DNA from 3 places in the Streptomyces sp. NPDC044704 genome. Region 2 is predicted to be linked to each of the others. Evidence: predicted binding sites of a transcription regulator. Region 2 holds the regulator's gene; each other region holds the start of a gene.
The links. Region 2 encodes HrcA, which represses chaperone genes, less so after heat shock. Its sites were predicted from a motif close to TTNGCACTCNGNNNNNCNGAGTGCNAA; they were not measured.
Positions count from the first base shown of each region.

Region 1: a site for HrcA is predicted at 1,053-1,079, ahead of groL (chaperonin GroEL). Genes of this name have one in related genera too.
Region 3: a site for HrcA is predicted at 1,032-1,058, ahead of groES (co-chaperone GroES). Genes of this name have one in related genera too.

Region 1 covers NZ_JBWKGY010000009.1:110,351-112,613, forward strand. Annotated here, with positions in the region: gene AC07B0_RS22725 (MoaD/ThiS family protein) at 13-288, shown strand; gene AC07B0_RS22730 (cold-shock protein) at 699-905, shown strand; gene groL (chaperonin GroEL) at 1,245-2,263, shown strand, end outside.
Region 2 covers NZ_JBWKGY010000017.1:138,421-140,683, forward strand. Annotated here, with positions in the region: gene AC07B0_RS31445 (MBL fold metallo-hydrolase) at 1-685, opposite strand, end outside; gene hrcA (heat-inducible transcriptional repressor HrcA) at 835-1,851, shown strand; gene dnaJ (molecular chaperone DnaJ) at 1,852-2,263, shown strand, end outside.
Region 3 covers NZ_JBWKGY010000003.1:541,766-544,028, reverse strand. Annotated here, with positions in the region: gene AC07B0_RS09970 (response regulator transcription factor) at 1-359, opposite strand, end outside; gene AC07B0_RS09965 (hypothetical protein) at 393-908, opposite strand; gene groES (co-chaperone GroES) at 1,202-1,510, shown strand; gene groL (chaperonin GroEL) at 1,629-2,263, shown strand, end outside.

The sequences.
Region 1 (2,263 bases), on a different contig from region 2:
GGCGGTAGCGCCATGAGCGTCAACGTCCGCATCCCCACCATCCTGCGCACCTACACCGGCGGCGTGGCCGAGGTCCCGGCCGAGGGCACGACCCTGGCCGAGGTCATCGACTCCCTGGAGAAGAACCACCCGGGCATCGCCGCGCGCGTCCTGGACGACCAGGGCAAGCTGCGCCGCTTCGTGAACGTCTACGTCAACGACGACGACGTGCGCTTCGAGGGCGGCCTGCAGACGGCGACGCCCGACGGTGCCGGCGTCTCGATCATTCCGGCCGTCGCCGGGGGCTGATCCCCGCCGGACCGCACCCTTCCCGGGTGACCGCTTTTCCGAATTGCCCCCTCCGCCAATAAGCGGAGGGGGCAATTCTGCTTGATTGGTCGCGGTAGAGTTGGGGAAGTCCCCTCCGCTGGTCTTGCCCGCCGCATATGAGCGGGTCGCGAGAGGGTTGACATTGAGTCAACATGTGCGCGCGCTTTGGGGCTTTGGCGTGGATTGTCAGGCCCGAGTTGCCCTGGAATATGCCAAATTTTCACTCTATTTCAATGTTTCCGCGTGTCCAGAATTCTCGTCGGATTGACCTGTTGCAGACAGCAGCGGTGCGGATACATTCAGCCCCGGTCGAGGCGTTCCGGCGCAAGTTCTGACCCGGGTCCGCGAAGTGCGGATCTGCGCAAGGGCCAGTAATAGGGGAGTTAGGCATGGCTCAGGGCACCGTCAAGTGGTTCAACGCGGAGAAGGGCTACGGCTTCATCGCGGTCGACGGTGGCGCGGATGTGTTCGTCCACTACAGCGCCATCCAGATGGACGGGTACCGCACCCTTGAAGAGGGTCAGCGGGTCGAGTTCGAGATCTCGCAGGGCCAGAAGGGCCCGCAGGCGGACATGGTCAAGCTCGCGGCCGGCTGAGTCCAAGCGCGATCGACCACCGACGCACTCACGCAGGAGGGGCCCACATCCCGGACACGGGATGTGGGCCCCTCCTGCGTGGGGCCCCCGGGACCCTTGTGCCGCCCGGCCCCTGGCGCGAAGTCGGCGGGGCGTTGCTCGAAGCCGCTTGCACTCGCGGGGGTCGAGTGCTAATCATTGGCGTTAGCACTCTCCAGGTGAGAGTGCTACTAAGACGAGGACCGGGCCGGTGAGGCCCGCAGGGTCCGGCGGGAAGGAACCGCCGGGTCCGCAGGCCGTCCGTCGCGGGCGCGGGCGCGGTCCGGAGCAATCCACCCCTGTCCGGGAGGACCACTTCAGATGGCCAAGATCATTGCGTTCAACGAGGAGGCCCGGCGCGGTCTCGAGCGTGGGATGAACCAGCTCGCCGACGCCGTCAAGGTCACCCTTGGCCCCAAGGGTCGCAACGTCGTCCTTGAGAAGAAGTGGGGCGCCCCCACGATCACCAACGACGGTGTCTCCATCGCCAAGGAGATCGAGCTCGAGGACCCGTACGAGAAGATCGGCGCCGAGCTGGTCAAGGAAGTCGCCAAGAAGACGGACGACGTCGCCGGCGACGGTACGACCACCGCCACCGTGCTGGCCCAGGCGCTCGTCCGCGAGGGCCTGCGCAACGTAGCCGCCGGCGCCAACCCGATGGCCCTCAAGCGTGGCATCGAGAAGGCCGTCGAGGCCGTCTCCGCCGCCCTGCTGTCGCAGGCCAAGGACGTCGAGACCAAGGAGCAGATCGCCTCCACGGCCTCCATCTCCGCCGCCGACACCCAGATCGGCGAGCTCATCGCCGAGGCGATGGACAAGGTCGGCAAGGAAGGCGTCATCACCGTCGAGGAGTCGCAGACCTTCGGTCTGGAGCTTGAGCTCACCGAGGGCATGCGCTTCGACAAGGGCTACATCTCGGCGTACTTCGCCACCGACATGGAGCGCATGGAGTCGTCCCTCGACGACCCGTACATCCTGATCGTCAACTCCAAGATCGGCTCGGTCAAGGACCTGCTGCCGCTCCTGGAGAAGGTCATGCAGTCCGGCAAGCCGCTGCTGATCATCGCCGAGGACGTCGAGGGCGAGGCCCTGTCGACCCTGGTCGTCAACAAGATCCGCGGCACCTTCAAGTCCGTCGCCGTCAAGGCCCCGGGCTTCGGCGACCGCCGCAAGGCCATGCTCGGTGACATCGCCATCCTCACGGGCGGCACGGTCATCTCCGAGGAGGTCGGCCTCAAGCTGGAGAACGCCGGTCTCGACCTGCTCGGCCGCGCCCGCAAGGTCGTCATCACCAAGGACGAGACCACCATCGTCGACGGTGCCGGTGACAGCGACCAGGT
Region 2 (2,263 bases):
CACGCACGAAGGCGGCCGTGACCAGCGCTCCGTGACCCGGCACGTACACGGCGTCGTCCCCGCCCAGGGACAGCAGCCGGTCCAGGGCGGCGGGCCACTGCCCGGGCACGGCGTCCGTCCCCGCCTGGGGCTCGCCCGACTCCTCGACGAGGTCCCCGCAGAACACCACCTCCCGCTCGCCCGGCACGAACACGGTCAGGTCGTGCTGCGAGTGCGCGGGCCCGAGGTTGGCCAGCAGCACCTGCACCCCGCCCAGCTCCAGCGTCCACTCGCCCGAGACCAGGTGCCCCGGCGCCCGCAGCAGCCCCGCGGCCTCGGCGGCCTCCGCCTCCGCCAGCCCGTGCCGGACCGCGCTCGCCCGCAGCTCCTCGCGGCCCTTGGCGGCCGCCAGCATCCGGTCCAGGCCGACCGCACCGAAGACCTCGGCGTCCGGGAAGGCGGCCGCGCCCATCACATGGTCGAAATGTCCGTGTGTGAATGCGAGATGGGTCACGCCGCGGCCCGTGAGCCGCTCCACTTCGGCGCGCACCCGCGCACCCTCCGGCACGGACGAACCCGGGTCGATCAGGAGGACCGACTCGTCCCCCACCACCAGTCCCACCGTGCAGTCCCACACCGGAAGGCGGCGCCGGCCGGCCCGTCCGGTGAGCCTTTCCCAGCCCGCCTCTTCCCAACGTACGTCCATGCCGCGACGCTACCCTGGCGGGCCGCCCTTGCCCGTGGCGCACTACCCGGCCGTACACTGACCGGGGGATCTCTGGCACTCGGACGCCCAGAGTGCCAACGACGACCAGCCGACGACCGATCGACCGACCGCATCCGGAGGTGTGCGCGATGCTCAGTGAACGCAGGCTCGAGGTACTGCGCGCCATCGTCCAGGACTACGTCGGGACGGAGGAACCGGTCGGTTCCAAGGCGCTCACCGAGCGGCACCGCCTCGGCGTCTCCCCGGCCACCGTGCGCAACGACATGGCCGTGCTGGAGGAGGAGGGCTACATCGCCCAGCCCCACACCAGCGCCGGCCGGATCCCCACGGACAAGGGCTACCGCCTCTTCGTGGACAAGCTGGCGGGGGTCAAACCGCTGTCGACGCCCGAGCGCAGGGCCATCCAGAACTTCCTCGACGGCGCCGTCGACCTCGACGACGTGGTGGGCCGCACGGTGCGCCTGCTCGCCCAGCTCACCCGGCAGGTCGCCGTCGTCCAGTACCCCTCCCTGACCCGCTCCACCGTCCGGCACGTCGAGCTGCTGTCGCTGGCCCCGGCCCGGCTGATGCTCGTGGTGATCACGGACACCGGGCGGGTCGAGCAGCGCCTCGTGGACTGCCAGACGCCCTTCGGGGAGACCTCCCTGGCCGACCTGCGGGCGCGGCTGAACAGCCGGGTCGTCGGCCGTCGCTTCACCGACGTGCCGCAGCTCGTGCAGGACCTTCCGGAGTCGTTCGAGACCGAGGACCGGGCGACGGTCAAGGCCGTCCTCGCGACCCTCCTCGAAACGCTGGAGGAGGAGGCGGAGGAGCGGCTGATGATCGGCGGCACCGCCAACCTCACTCGCTTCGGACATGATTTTCCCTTGACGATCAGGCCGGTGCTGGAAGCGCTGGAGGAGCACGTCGTGCTCCTCAAGCTGCTGGGCGAGGCAGGGGAGTCGGGGATGGCGGTACGGATCGGTCACGAGAACGCCTACGAGGGACTCAACTCCACGTCGGTCGTCTCCGTCGGCTACGGTTCGGGCGGCGAGGCAGTCGCCAAACTCGGCGTGGTCGGACCGACCCGCATGGACTACCCCGGAACGATGGGAGCGGTACGCGCAGTGGCACGTTACGTCGGACAGATCCTGGCGGAGTCGTAAGTGGCCACGGACTACTACGCCGTACTCGGCGTGCGCCGCGACGCATCGCAGGACGAGATCAAGAAGGCCTTCCGGCGGCTCGCGCGCGAGCTGCACCCGGACGTCAATCCCGATCCCAAGACGCAAGAGCGCTTCAAGGAGATCAACGCCGCCTACGAGGTCCTCTCGGACCCGCAGAAGAAGCAGGTCTACGACCTCGGCGGCGACCCGCTGTCCTCCTCGGGCGGCGGCGGCGCGGGCGGCTTCGGAGCGGGCGGCTTCGGCAACTTCTCCGACATCATGGACGCCTTCTTCGGCCAGTCCCAGCAGCGCGGACCGCGCTCGCGGACCCGCCGCGGCCAGGACGCCATGATCCGCCTGGACCTGGAACTGGACGAGGCGGCCTTCGGGACGACCAAGGACATCCAGGTCG
Region 3 (2,263 bases), on a different contig from region 2:
GCCCGGCGGGCGAGGGCACGCAGGCGCGCGCCCAGCACCACGAAGGAGAACGGCTTGGTGAGGTAGTCGTCGGCGCCGGCGTCGAGCCCGTCGGCCTCGTCGTGCTCGCCGTCCCGGGCGGTCAGCATCAGGACGGGGGTGGGGTCGCCGTGGGCGCGCATCCGGGTGCAGATCTCGTGGCCGCCGAGGCCCGGGAGCATCAGGTCCAGGACCACGACGTCGTACGGTCCGCCGGTGAGGGCGAGGTCGAGGCCGCGGTGTCCGTCGTGGGCCACCTCGACGCGGTGGCCGTCGGCGGACAGGCCCTGCCTGAGGGATTCGGCCAGGTTCTCTTCGTCTTCGACCACCAGGATGCGCACCGGTCAAGCGTCACATACCGGGCGGGAACGTCCTCAGGCCGCCGTCGGCTCCGCGGGAGCCGGAGCCGGAGCGGGGTTCGCCGCGGCCGGGCGGCGGGAGTCGCGGACGTGCCGGGCGATGGAGGTGACGTTCCAGACGGCGAAGCCGAGGCAGAGCAGTCCGGTGGCGCCGGGTATCTGCCAGGCCCTGGGGTCGGCGGAGACGATCTCGGTGGCGTCCGGGCCGCTCGCGACGGTGTCGACGGGGGCGGTGGGCGGGGCGTCGAAGGTGGTGTCCACCGAGACCCGGCCGAGAGAGAAGGAGCCGTCCGCGGCGGTGAAGGAGCCGCTGCACATCACGCTCTTGTCGTCTTCGTCGCGCGCGTCGTACGGGGTGCAGGAGACGGCGGTGAACGAGCCCTCGACGCCGGTCAGCTGGGTCGTCATCCGGGGGATGACGAAGTAGAGCAGGATCACCGTGCCGGCGACGGAGATGACGGTTCCGTACAGGCGTCTGAAGCCGATGCCGCGCGCCGCGGCGCCCCGATCCGCCCCCGTTGAAGTGTTCATGATCGGGATACTAGTGTCCGTCAGACCACTGGAACAGGGGGATTTCTGAGCCCCTCAAAAGCCTCTGACCAGCGGCGGGACAGGAATCTGACGGCCTGTTCCGTCCAGCTCCGGTGGAGCGTGTTGGCACTCCGCTTGACCGAGTGCTAATCGCCGGAATAGTCTCGCACCTGGCACTCGCCCCTGGTGAGTGCCAACACAGCGACAGGCAGGTCCGGCACCCGCGACGACGGATCGACCTGGTCGCCACCTCAGACAGTTAACCCCGGATCTCCGAAGGGGGAGGTCGGATCGTGACGACCGCCAGCTCCAAGGTTGCCATCAAGCCGCTTGAGGACCGCATTGTGGTCCAGCCGCTCGACGCCGAGCAGACCACGGCCTCCGGCCTGGTCATCCCGGACACCGCGAAGGAGAAGCCCCAGGAGGGCGTCGTCCTTGCGGTCGGTCCGGGTCGCTTCGAGGACGGCCAGCGTCTCCCGCTGGACGTCAGCGTCGGCGACATCGTGCTGTACAGCAAGTACGGCGGCACCGAAGTGAAGTACAGCGGCGAGGAGTACCTCGTCCTCTCGGCTCGCGACGTGCTCGCGATCGTCGAGAAGTAAGCACCACCGGTACTTCACGTTTTGCTTTGAGCTGCGCCCCTGGTCACCCCGCTGATTGCCGGGCGGCGAGGGGCGCAGTTCGTTAAACCCGAGTTTTCGAGAGGGCTGAACCGCTCCCATGGCGAAGATCCTGAAGTTCGACGAGGACGCCCGTCGCGCCCTCGAGCGCGGCGTCAACAAGCTTGCCGACACGGTCAAGGTGACGATCGGCCCCAAGGGCCGCAACGTCGTCATCGACAAGAAGTTCGGCGCCCCCACCATCACCAACGACGGTGTCACCATCGCTCGCGAGGTCGAGCTGGACGACCCGTACGAGAACCTGGGCGCGCAGCTCGTGAAGGAGGTGGCGACCAAGACCAACGACATCGCGGGCGACGGCACCACCACCGCCACCGTGCTGGCCCAGGCGCTGGTCCGCGAGGGTCTGCGCAACGTCGCCGCGGGTGCTTCCCCGGCCGCCCTGAAGAAGGGCATCGACGCCGCGGTCAAGGCCGTGTCCGAGGAGCTCCTCGCGACCGCCCGCCCGATCGAGGACAAGTCCGACATCGCCGCCGTGGCCGCGCTCTCCGCGCAGGACTCGCAGGTCGGCGAGCTCATCGCCGAGGCGATGGACAAGGTCGGCAAGGACGGTGTCATCACCGTCGAGGAGTCCAACGCCTTCGGCCTGGAGCTCGAGTTCACCGAGGGCATGGCCTTCGACAAGGGCTACCTGTCGCCGTACATGGTGTCCGACCAGGAGCGTATGGAGGCCAT